Streptomyces ficellus: one gene and its partners. The protein of the gene in region 3 interacts with the protein of the main gene of each other region in a pairwise test. Links are inferred from orthologs where the notes say so. Each region holds a gene or a part of one and is shown on either strand. Other genes may lie near its edges.

Region 1 (3,203 bases), 1.0 Mb from region 3 along the record:
CGCCTACATGCACGCGGAGGGGTTCGCCGCCGGCGAGCTGAAGCACGGGCCGATCGCCCTGATCGAGAAGGACGTCCCGGTCGTCGTCGTGGTCCCCTCGCCGCGCGGCCGCTCCGTCCTGCACGACAAGATCGTTTCCAACATCCAGGAGATCCGGGCCCGGGGCGCACGCACCATCGTGATCGCGGAGGAGGGCGACGAGGCGGTGACGCCGTACGCGGACCACCTGATCCGCGTCCCGGCGACGCCGACGCTGCTCCAGCCGATGGTGTCGACGGTGCCGCTCCAGGTCTTCGCCTGCGAGCTGGCGACCGCCCGGGGCAACGAGGTGGACCAGCCGCGCAACCTGGCGAAGTCGGTCACCGTCGAATGATCATCGGGGTGGGGATCGACGTGGCGGAGATCGACCGGTTCGCCGCGGCGCTCAAGCGGACGCCGCACATGGCGGAGCGGCTGTTCGTGGAGCGGGAACTGCTGCTGCCGAGCGGCGAACGCCGGGGGATCGCCTCGCTCGCGGCGCGGTTCGCGGCGAAGGAGGCCCTCGCGAAGGCGCTCGGCGCGCCCGCCGGGCTCCAGTGGACGGACGCGGAGGTGTACGTCGAGGACACCGGGCAGCCCCGGCTGCGGGTGAGCGGCACGGTCGCGGCCCGCGCCGCCGAACTGGGCGTCCGGCAGTGGCACGTGTCGCTCAGCCATGACGCGGGGGTGGCGTCGGCGGTGGTGATCGCGGAGGGTTGAGCCCATGCGTACCGCTTACCGCGTGGAGACAGTACGGGCCGCCGAGGCCGAGGTGATGGCGAAGCTGCCGGACGGCGCGCTGATGCAGCGGGCGGCGGCGGGCCTGGCCACCACGTGCGCCGGGCTGCTGCGCCGCGTGTACGGCGCCCGCGTGGTGCTGCTCGTCGGCAGCGGCGACAACGGGGGCGACGCGCTGTACGCGGGTGTGCGCCTGGCGCGCCGGGGGGCGGGCGTGTCGGCGGTGCTGCTCGGCTCGCGCGCCCACGAGGCGGGGCTCGCGGCCCTGCTGGGCGCCGGGGGCCGGGTCGCCGACGACCCGTACGGCGTGCTGGCGCGGGCCGATCTCGTGGTGGACGGCATCACCGGGATCGGTGGGCGCGGCGGCCTGCGCCCCGAAGCGGTGCCCGTGGTGCGGGCGGCCCGCGACTCCGGTGCCGTCCTCGTGGCCGTCGACCTGCCGAGCGGGGTGGACGCCGACACGGGCGAGGTTCACGGGGAGGCGGTGCGGGCGGACGCGACGGTCACGTTCGGGGCGTACAAGCCGGGGCTGCTGATCGACCCGGCGCGGGAGTACGCGGGTGCGCTGCGGCTCGTCGACATCGGGCTCGCCCTGCCGCCGGCGCCCGAGGTCGAGGCCCTCCAGCACGCGGACGTGGCCCGGCTGCTGCCCGTCCCGGTGGGGGAGAGCGACAAGTACCGGCGCGGCGTCGTCGGGATCGTCGCCGGCTCGGCCCGCTACCCCGGCGCGGCCGTCCTCGCCGTGTCCGGCGCGCTGCGGGGCGGCGCGGGCGCGGTGCGGTACGTCGGTCCGGCCGGCGACGCGGTGCTCGCCCGCCACCCGGAGACCCTGGTGCACGCCGGGCCGCCCGCCAAGGCGGGGCGCGTCCAGGCGTGGGTGATCGGCCCGGGCCTCGGCGACACGCCGGGAGTGGACGACGTCCTCGCCTCCGACGTCCCCGTCCTGGTGGACGCCGACGGTCTGCGGAGCCTCGACCCTCCGGCGGTCCGCGCCCGCCCGGCGCCCACCGTCCTCACCCCGCACGCCGGCGAGGCGGCGGCGCTCCTGGGCACGGCGCGGGAGGACGTGGAGTCCCGGCGCCTGGAGGCGGTACGGGAACTCGCCGGGCGGTACGGCGCGACGGTGCTGCTCAAGGGCTCGACGACCCTCGTCGCCTCACCCACCGGCCCGGTGCGCGTCAACCCCACGGGTACGCCCTGGCTGGCCACCGCCGGCAGCGGCGACGTCCTGTCGGGCCTCACGGGCTCCCTCCTCGCGGCGGGCCTCGCGCCGCGCGACGCCGCGTCGGCCGGGGCGTACCTCCACGGCCTCGCCGCCCGCCACGCCTCCCGCGACGCCCCCGTCGCGGCCTGTGACGTCGCCGAAGCGCTCCCGGGGGCCTGGCGGGACGTGCGGAGCGGCTGAGGCGGGGGCGCCCGGGGCGGCCCGTCTGCCCCCGCCCGCCTCCCGGGCCGGGTGCGCCGCCGCCCCGGGAGCCACACCCGTCCATCCCCGACCGCCACTCGGGTCGCCCCCTGCCAGGCCGCGCCCTGCCGCCCGGCCGCACCCCGTCTGTGGGTGGGCGGGTCTACGGGGACCCGCCACCCGGCCCGGGGGCGACCCGGACCCGCCTGGTCGGCCGTGCCGACCGGACCCACCGTGCCGACCGGGCCCGCCGGACCCGCCTGGTCGGCCGTGCCCCAGGCGCTCCAGAGCCGCCGGGCTCGCCCGGGGTGACCCCGGTCGGGTCGACGCGTGGGCGGGGACGCGGAGGGTGGGGGGCGCGTACCTGAGAGACTGGGCGCGATGAGTGAGACACCGCAGACCCTTCGCGCCCGCGCCGAGATCGACCTCGGCGCGCTGCGCGCCAATGTGCGTGCCCTGCGGGGCCGCGTGGGGCCGGACGTTCAGGTCATGGGCGTCGTGAAGGCCGACGCGTACGGGCACGGGGCGGTGCCCTGCGCGCGGGCGGCGCTGGAGGCCGGGGCCACCTGGCTCGGGACCGCCACGCCCCACGAGGCGCTCGCGCTGCGGGCGGCCGGGATCGACGCGCCCGTGCTGTGCTGGCTGTGGACGCCCGGCGACCCGTGGGACGAGGGCATCCGGGCGGGCCTGGACATGGGCGTGAGCGGGATGTGGGCCCTGGACGAGGTCAAGGAGGCCGCGCGCCGGACCGCACAGCCGGCGCGCGTGCAGCTCAAGGCTGACACCGGGCTCGGGCGCAACGGCTGCCAGCCCGCCGACTGGCCCCGGCTCGTCGGCGAGGCGCTCACCGCCCAGCGCGAGGGCCTGTTGAAGGTCACCGGCCTCTGGTCGCACTTCGCGTGCGCCGACGAGCCCGGGCACCCCTCCATCGGCGCCCAGCTGGAAACGTTCCACGAGATGCTCACGTACGCCGAGAAGGCCGGCGTCGAGCCCGAGGTGCGGCACATGGCCAACTCCCCGGCCACGCTCACCCTCCCCGAGA
Region 2 (3,233 bases), 1.0 Mb from region 3 along the record:
GCGTACGCGAGCCCGTCCAGCGTGCACAGTCCGTGCACCGGCACCCCGCCGAGCGCCGACGCGAAGGTCGCCGCCGTCACCAGGCCGACCCGCAGTCCGGTGTACGGGCCCGGGCCGACGCCGACGACGATGCCGGTCACGGCGTCGAGCTTGCGGCCGGCCTCCCGGAGCACCTGGTGGACGGCGGGCAGCAGGAGTTCCCCGTGCCGGCGCGCGTCGACCCGGGTGGAGGTGGCGACGACGGAGTCCCCGTCGTGGAGGGCGACGGTGACGGCGGGTGTGGCGGTATCCATGGCGAGCAAGAGCACGCGAACAGCCTACGGCTCCGGGGCGCCGCGCACGGCGCCCCGGGTCCCGTGCGTGATCCTGCTACGGTCACACCGCATACGTACGTGGGAGAGGTGGGCAGCAACGTGGCAAGGAGCAGCTCGGGATTCGTGGCCGGGCTCACCGCGGCGGCCATGGCGGCGGTCGCCTTCCTCGCCTACCAGGCGTCGGCCAGTGCCCCGGCCGACCTGAAGGCCGGCTCGCCCGCCCCCGCCGCGTCGCCGTCGGCCCCCGCGCCCGGCGCCCTCCCGAAGGACCCCGCCGTCACGGCGCTCGCGCTGCCGAAGCAGTCGGGCTCGGGCGTGCGGGTGGTGTACTCGCTCGGTGAGCGGCGGGTGTGGCTGGTGGACGAGAAAAACGTGGTGGCGCGTACGTTCGCGGTGATGCCGAGCACGGTCGACCCGGCTCCGGGCACGTACGCCGTGACGTCGCGCTCGGGCAGCGTGTCCGGCTCCGACGGCGTCAGGATCGAGCACGTGGTGCGGTTCGCGAGCGTCGACGGCGTGACGATCGGCTTCAGCGCGGCGGTCGACGGCACCATGGCCACCCCGGACCCGCAGCGCCGGACGGGCGGCATCCGCATGAAGCGGACCGACGGCAACGCGATGTGGACGTTCGCGACGGTCAACTCGAAGGTCGTCGTCGTCCCGTAGGCCTCACCGGCGCCGAACGGAACCCGCGCACCCGCGCACCCGCGCCCTGGCAGGGGGCGTGCACGGCGCACATGGGGTCGCGGATCACGCGGAGTAGCGCTGATGCCTGGCGGTCGGCGCTCAGGCCGCCCGGCGGCGTTCCGGGGCGGTCTCGGCGGTCCTGTCGGCGGCGGAGTTCGTCTCCCGCGCGTCCAGAACGTCCCCGACGCCGGGCGCGGGAGTCTGGTCGGCGTCAGCGGTCCCTGGCGGCGTGGAGACGGCGCTGGCCGCCGCGCACGACGCCAGCAGATCACGCATCGACACATTCTGCTCGGACGTCGGCATGGTCGCCTCCTGGGGCTACGGGGGCATGGTTAGGTACACCTAACCAGGTCCTGGTCTCCATGGGACCACGCCTCGGAGGTACGGCGCAACATCATGCCGACGTCTTGTCGGAAACTACGGCGGGCACGCTGCGTGACGCCGTCGCCCCGTCACCCCGTCGGCCCGTCTCCCCCTCGCCCCGTCCACCCCGTCACCCCAGCGCCAGGTCCACGCCCGCCCAGCGCTCCCCGTACCCGCTCAGCGTCACGACCCGCCGGTCGTCGTCGGTGGAGCCGACGACCCGGTGGATGACGACGTGCAGCCGGTCGTCCGTGAGGTCCTCCACCTTGCCCTCGCCCCACTCCACGACCACCACCGAGTCGGGCAGCGAGACGTCGAGGTCGAGGTCCTCCATCTCGTCGAGCCCGCCGCCCAGCCGGTAGGCGTCGACGTGCACGAGGGCGGGGCCGCCGGTGAGGGACGGGTGGACGCGCGCGATGACGAACGTCGGGGACGTCACCGCGCCGCGCACCCCGAGGCCCTCGCCGAGCCCGCGCGTCAGCGTCGTCTTGCCGGCGCCGAGCTCGCCGGTGAGCATGACGAGGTCGCCGGGGCGCAGCAGCTTGGCGAGCGTGCGGCCCAGGTCCTGGGTCTGCTCGGGGGCGTGCAGGGTGAGACGGGCGGTGGCCGTGGCCCCCTCAGGGGCCGGGCTGTGCGGTGCTTCCATACGTGCCAACGTTAGTCGCTGCCGATACGGCACCGACCCGGACCAGCAGGTCCGCGAGCCGGTCGGTGACCGTCTCGGGGTGCTCCAGCATCACCAGGTGGCCGCCGTCGGGGACGATGACCAGCTCCGCGTCCGGGAGCAGGCCGGCGATGGCCTCGGTGTGGGAGCTCGGCGTCACCAGGTCCTGGTCCCCGGCCAGCGCCAGCACCGGCACCTCGGCGAAGACGCCCAGCGCCTCCGCCTTGTCGTGCTCGGTGAACGCCGGGTAGAACTCGGCGACCACGTCGATGGGGGTGCCCTCGATCATGCGCTCGGCGAACCGGGCGACCGCCGGGTCCACGTCCCGCGACGAGAACGAATAGCGCTTGATGAGCCCCGCGAACAGGTCCGCGGTGGCCCGCCGCCCGCGCTCCACCAGCTCCGCCTGCGAGCCGAGCGCCCGCAGTATCCCGGGCAGCACCCGGCGCACGGCGTTCACGCCCGCGACGGGCAGCCCGTAGTTGACCTCGCCGAGGTTGCCGCACGAGGTGCCGACGAAGGCGACGCCGACGACCCGCTCGCGGATGAGCTCCGGGTACTGCTCGGCCAGCGCCATCACCGTCATGCCGCCCATCGAGTGCCCCACCAGCACCAGCGGGCCCTCGGGCGCGGCGGCGTCGAGGACCGTCTTGAGGTCGCGGCCGAGCTGGTCGATGGAGACCGGCACCCGGTCCGGGCCCTGCTGGGCGGCGCCCCGCCCGGAACGGCCGTGGCTGCGCTGGTCCCAGTGGACGGTGCGGACCAGGCCGCGCAGGGCTGCGCGCTGGAAGTGCCAGGAGTCCTGGTTGAGGCAGTAGCCGTGGCTGAAGACGACGGTGACGGGGCCGGGCGTGCGGCGCCCGAAGAGCCGGCGGCGGCGCGGCGCGCTGCCGTCCGCCTCCACCTCGTCGACCTCGTAGTACAGCGGGGTGCCGTCGTCGGCCTCGGCCCGGCCGGGCGTGCCGCGCAGCGAGCCGTACGGGCCGGCCGCGTCCAGTGCGAGGCGCGCCTTGCGGCGCATGCCGCGCCCGACGGTGAGCCGCTCGATGGCGACACCGGCCGCCGCGCCCGCCGCGACCACTCCTATCGCGGCCCCGGCGAAACCGGCGCGGCGCCAATTGCCGGCCGCGGCGGACATCGCTTCCGCCGCGGCCACCGAACTGGTCTCACTCACTACGGCTGCTCCTCAAGGCTCCCGTTACTCG
Region 3 (5,051 bases):
CTCCAGCAGTGGCTGGCGACGGCCGAACTGCCCCTGCGCGTCACCACCGTCGTGGAGACGGAGCCGCTGGGCCGCGGTGGCGGCCTCAAGTACGCGGCCGCGCACCTGCCGCACCCCGACCGGCCGTGGTACGCCACGAACGGGGACATCTGGACCCGCTTCTCGCTGCGTGAGATGGCCGCGTTCCACACCGAGCGCGACGCCACCGCGACACTCGCCCTGGCGCGTCCCCGTATCCCCTGGGGGGCCGTCGAGACGGACACCTTCGGGCACATCACCGACTTCATCGAGTCGCCGCCGTCGCCCTACCTCATCAACGCGGGCGTGTACGTCTTCTCCCCGGCCTTCACGGGCCTCCTGCCGGACGTCGGGGACCACGAGCGCACCACGTTCCCCGGGCTGGCCCGTGAGCGGCGCCTGGCGGGCTTCCCGCTGCCGCACGGGGCGTACTGGAGGGCCATCGACACCGCGAAGGACCTCCAGGAGGCGGCGAAGGAGCTGGGCGCCCGGACGTCGTAGGAGGACGACGGCACACACGGGAGGGGCGGTCACCGCGTTCGCGGTGACCGCCCCTCCCGTGTGTCGTCCCGCCGGCTCCCGCCGGCGTACGTCAGCCGAGCAGGCCGCCGATGGGGTTGCGGTTGCCGCCGGTGGACGAGCCGCCGCCGGAGCCGCTCGAACCGCCGCCGCCGGAGCCGCCGCCCGAGCCGGAGCCGCCGGAGCCGCTGTCGTCGCCGCCACCGCCGCCGCTGCCGCCGCCGTCACCGCCGTCGCCGCCGCCCGTGGAGGTCGGGCCGGCGCTGCTGGTCGGCGGGGGAACGGGCTCGGACTGCTCCGGGGCCTCCTGGCCGGTGCCCTGCGAGGCGGTCGGCCGCTGCTCCTCGACGCGCTCCTCCTCCTCGGCGGTCTCGGCCGGCGAGGACGCGGACTCCTCGGCCGTCGGGCCGGTGGACGCGGACGCCGAGGGCTCGGGGCTGCCGGTGGACTCGCGGGCCGACGGGGAGCGCTCGCCGGGCTCCTCGGGGAGCGGCCGGCCGGGCAGGTGGTTGGTGGGGTCGTCGTTCGGCCCGGGGACGGTGACCATCTCCGTGGACCGTACGGCGCCGCCGAGGACCGAGCCGATGAGCAGCGTCAGGCCGACGACCACGGTGGCGACGACCACGCCGCGCCGCAGGACCCGGCGGCGCAGGTCCCAGAGGGCCGAGCGGGGGCCGAGGGTGCGCCAGGCCTCGCCGGCGAGGCGCCCGTCGATGGAGTAGACGGGCGCGCCGGCGATGATCAGCGGCGACCAGGCGGCGAGGTAGATGATGTCGGGCGCGTCGTAGACGGGGACGGTCTTCCAGCTGACGGTGAGGATCAGCGCGGCGGACAGCATGACGCCGAAGACGGCGGCGACCCGCTGCCAGAGGCCCAGCACGGTGAGGACGCCCACGATGACCTGGGCGAAGGCGACGGTGAGGCCGGCGCCGACGGGGTGGGCGAGCGCGAAGTCGCGCAGCGGCTCGGCGAGCGCCCAGGGGTGGAGGGAGTTGAGCCACTTGACCATGGAGCCGCGTTCGCCGCCGTCGAAGTAGACGGGGTCGCAGAGCTTGCCCATGCCGGCGTAGATGGAGATGAAGCCGAGGAACACGCGCAGCGGGAGCAGCACGACGCCGAGGTTCATCCGGCGGCCGGGGTAGTACGCGTGCCGGTGGGCGGGGCCGGTGTACGCCCCGTCGGCGGGGCGGTCGTCGGCGCGGGCGTCGTGGCCGTCGCGGTCGAGGCCGTCGCGGTCGTCGCGGTCGAGGTCGTGGCCGGTGCCGTACGCGTCGGCGTAGCCGTGGGGCCGGTGGCCGTCGGGCTGCTCGTCGTAGGCGCCGACCGCGCGGCGCATGGGCGGCAGGAGCGGTGGCGCGTCGGGGCCGACGCGCTGGGCGCCGACGACGGGCGTCGGCATCGTGTCGTCGAGGCGCGGGATGACCTGGGTGGCGCCGGCGTCGAGCGTGCCGAGGGCCGTCGATTCCCGCACGGCCTGGAGCAGACCGGTCGCGCCGGGGTCGCCGGGCGAGGACTTGCCGCTCCACACGACGGGGGCGCGCCGCCTCGCCGCCGCACCGCCGGCGCCGGCCGCGCCGCTCATGGCGGGCACGCGGGCGGGGTCGGCCGACCGGGGCTTGTTCGCCGGGGCGAGCTGCACACGGAAACTGGCGTGGTTCACGATGACCTGCGCGGGATCGCAATCCACCTTGACCATGCTCAGCGCAGGCTGATCGTCGAAACCGGGCCGGGGCGTTCTGGTGTCCACACTCATCTAACCGAGTGACGCGGGTTTAGGACACTGCCTTGACGGCCGGTAAATGTCCGAGACCCGTCAAGATCATGACGGGTCCCGGGATCGTGCGGGATCAGGCGCGCCGGCGGGCCGCCTCGTACAGCACCACACCGGCCGCGACACCCGCGTTGAGGGACTCGGCGCCGCCCGGCATGGGGATGCGGACGAGGTGGTCGCAGGTCTCGCCGACCAGGCGGGACAGGCCCTTGCCCTCGCTGCCGACGACGATGACGACCGGGCCGCCCAGGGCCTCCAGGTCGCCGACCTCGGCGTCGCCGTCAGCGGCCAGGCCGACGACGGTGATGCCGGCCTTCTGGTACGCCTCGAGGGCGCGGGTGAGGTTGGTGGCGCGGGCGACCGGGGTGCGGGCGGCGGTGCCCGCGGCGGTCTTCCAGGCACCGGCGGTCATCCCGGCGGCGCGCCGCTCGGGCACGACGACGCCGTGGCCGCCGAACGCGGAGACGGAGCGGACGACGGCGCCGAGGTTGCGCGGGTCGGTCACGCCGTCGAGGGCGACGATCAGCGGGTCCTCGCCGTCGTCGAAGGCGGCGGCGGCGAGGTCCTCGGGGTGGGCGTACTCGTACGGCGGGACCTGGAGGACGAGGCCCTGGTGGTTGAGCCCGTTCGTCATGCGGTCCAGCTCGGCGCGCGGGGCCTCCATGAGGTTGATGCCGCCGCGGTCGGCCGCGAGCTTCAGCGCGTCGCGCACCCGCTCGTCGTTGTCGATGAACTGCTGCACGTACAGCGTCGACGCCGGTACGCCGTCCCGCAGCGCCTCGAAGACGGGGTTGCGGCCGACGACCATCTCGGACGAGCCCTTGCCGCCGCGGCGGGCGACCTGGCGGCGCTGGGTCTGCTTGGCCTTGGCGTTGGCGACGCGGTTCTTCACATGGCCCTTGCGCGCGGACGCGGGCGGCGTGGGGCCCTTGCCCTCGAGGCCCCGGCGCCGCTGGCCACCGCTGCCGACCGTCGCGCCCTTCTTGTTGGACGTGCGGCGGTTCCTGCGCTGGCTGTTCCCGGCCATGACTTACCTGCTCTGTCGATGCGTGTCGTACGTACGTGTATATGAAGTGTGCCAGCGGAAGCGTGCCGGCGAGGGCTCAGCGTGCGCCGAGCGTCCAGCGCGGCCCGTCGGGGCCGTCCTCGATGACGAGCCCGGACTGGCCCAGCTGGTCGCGGATCGCGTCGGCCGTGCCCCAGTCCTTGCGGGCGCGGGCCGCCTCGCGCTGGTCCAGGACCAGCCGTACGAGGCTGTCGACGACCCCGTGCAGGTCCTCGCCCCGGTCGGCCTCGCCGGCCCAGTGCGCGTCGAGCGGGTCCAGGCCGAGGACGCCGAGCATGGCGCGGACCTCGGCGAGCCGTGCGACGGCGGCTTCCTTGTCGTCGGCGGCCAGCGCGCTGTTGCCCTGCCGGACGGTGGTGTGGATGATCGCCAGCGCCTGCGGGACGCCCATGTCGTCGTCCATGGCCTCGGCGAAGGCGAGCGGCACCTCGGCGGCCGGTTCGACGGGTCCGGCCTTCTCGACGACCCGCTGGACGAAGCCCTCGATGCGCGCGAACGCCGACTCGGCCTCGCGCAGCGCCTCCTCGCTGTACTCGATCATCGACCGGTAGTGCGGGGTGCCGAGGTAGTAGCGCAGGACGATCGGCCGCCACTGCTTGACCATCTCGGAGACCAGGACGGAGTTGCCGAGCGACTTCGACATCTTCTCGCCGCTCATGGTGACCCAGGCGTTGTGCACCCAGTAGCGGGCGAACTCGTCGCCGAACGCCTTGGCCTGGGCGATCTCGTTCTCGTGGTGCGGGAAGACCAGGTCCAGTCCGCCGCCGTGGATGTCGAAGGCGGAGCCCAGGTACTTGTGCGCCATGGCCGAGCACTCCAGGTGCCAGCCGGGGCGGCCGCGCCCCCACGGCGTCTCCCAGTCGGGCTCGCCGGGCTTGGTGGCCTTCCACATGGCGAAGTCGCGCGGGTCGCGCTTGCCCGCCACGCCCTCGTCGGGCTGGCGCAGGTCGTCGATGTCCTGGTTCGACAGCGCCAGGTAGTCGGGGAAGGACCGGACGTCGAAGTAGACGCTGCCGTCGGCGACATAGGCGTGGCCGCGCTCGATCAGGCCGCGCATCATCTCGATCATCTCCGGGACGTGCCCGGTGGCGCGCGGCTCGTAGCTGGGCGGCAGGCAGCCGAGCGCCTCGTACCCGTCGTTGAACGCGCGCTCGTTGTCGTACCCGATCGACCACCAGGGGCGGCCCTGGTCGGCCGACTTCGCGATGATCTTGTCGTCGATGTCCGTGACGTTGCGGACGAACGTGACGTCGTAGCCGCGGTAGGCGAACCAGCGGCGCATGATGTCGAAGTTGAGCCCCGACCGGATGTGACCGATGTGCGGGGCGGCCTGCACGGTGGCACCGCACAGGTAGATCGAGACGCAGCCCGGCGTGAGCGGGGAGAAGTCACGGATCTGCCGGGCGCTGGTGTCGTACAGACGAATAGTCACCACTCCAGGGTAGTGGGCGCGTGCCAGTGCCCCGCGCCCGTAGGGCGGAACGGGCGCTTCAGCCGCGCCGTACGAGGAGCGCCGTGGCGATGGCGGCGAGGCCCTCGGCGCGGCCGGTGAGCCCGAGGCCGTCCGTCGTCGTGCCGGACACCGCGACGGGCGCCCCGGCCGCCGCGCCCAGCGCCTTCTGCGCCTCGTCGCGCCGCTTGCCGATCTTCGGGCGTACGCCGATGACCTGGACGGCG

Evidence for each region.
Region 1: the proteins of rlmB (region 3) and EIZ62_RS12680 interact in binary tests that used the Escherichia coli proteins (3 or more experiments, as listed by UniProt). The link is inferred for Streptomyces ficellus from one-to-one orthologs.
Region 2: the proteins of rlmB (region 3) and tsaE interact in binary tests that used the Escherichia coli proteins (3 or more experiments, as listed by UniProt). The link is inferred for Streptomyces ficellus from one-to-one orthologs.

The regions. Positions count from the first base shown.
Region 1 is NZ_CP034279.1:2,939,406-2,942,608, reverse strand. What follows is about bases 1-2,951. They hold EIZ62_RS12680 (NAD(P)H-hydrate dehydratase), read left to right. Parts: upstream 1-742; coding sequence 743-2,161; downstream 2,162-2,951. Other genes in these bases: alr (alanine racemase), read left to right, coding at 2,543-2,951; EIZ62_RS12685 (holo-ACP synthase), read left to right, coding at 370-738; glmS (glutamine--fructose-6-phosphate transaminase (isomerizing)), read left to right, coding at 1-373. In the rest of the region: more of alr, read left to right, coding at 2,952-3,203. UniProt on the Escherichia coli protein: Bifunctional enzyme that catalyzes the epimerization of the S- and R-forms of NAD(P)HX and the dehydration of the S-form of NAD(P)HX at the expense of ADP, which is converted to AMP.
Region 2 is NZ_CP034279.1:2,935,695-2,938,927, forward strand. Bases 253-3,233 are described here. They hold tsaE (tRNA (adenosine(37)-N6)-threonylcarbamoyltransferase complex ATPase subunit type 1 TsaE), read right to left. Parts: upstream 2,011-3,233; coding sequence 1,495-2,010; downstream 253-1,494. Other genes in these bases: tsaB (tRNA (adenosine(37)-N6)-threonylcarbamoyltransferase complex dimerization subunit type 1 TsaB), read right to left, coding at 253-308; EIZ62_RS12655 (hypothetical protein), read left to right, coding at 438-980; EIZ62_RS12660 (hypothetical protein), read right to left, coding at 1,101-1,304; EIZ62_RS12670 (alpha/beta fold hydrolase), read right to left, coding at 1,982-3,166; alr (alanine racemase), read right to left, coding at 3,227-3,233. Also shown: more of tsaB, read right to left, coding at 1-252. UniProt on the Escherichia coli protein: Required for the formation of a threonylcarbamoyl group on adenosine at position 37 (t(6)A37) in tRNAs that read codons beginning with adenine.
Region 3 is NZ_CP034279.1:3,947,250-3,952,300, reverse strand. What follows is about bases 1,361-4,208. They hold rlmB (23S rRNA (guanosine(2251)-2'-O)-methyltransferase RlmB), read right to left. Parts: upstream 3,336-4,208; coding sequence 2,385-3,335; downstream 1,361-2,384. Other genes in these bases: cysS (cysteine--tRNA ligase), read right to left, coding at 3,412-4,208; EIZ62_RS17670 (DoxX family protein), read right to left, coding at 1,361-2,290. In the rest of the region: EIZ62_RS17675 (nucleotidyltransferase family protein), read left to right, coding at 1-519; more of EIZ62_RS17670, read right to left, coding at 611-1,360; more of cysS, read right to left, coding at 4,209-4,806; ispF (2-C-methyl-D-erythritol 2,4-cyclodiphosphate synthase), read right to left, coding at 4,865-5,051. UniProt on the Escherichia coli protein: Specifically methylates the ribose of guanosine 2251 in 23S rRNA.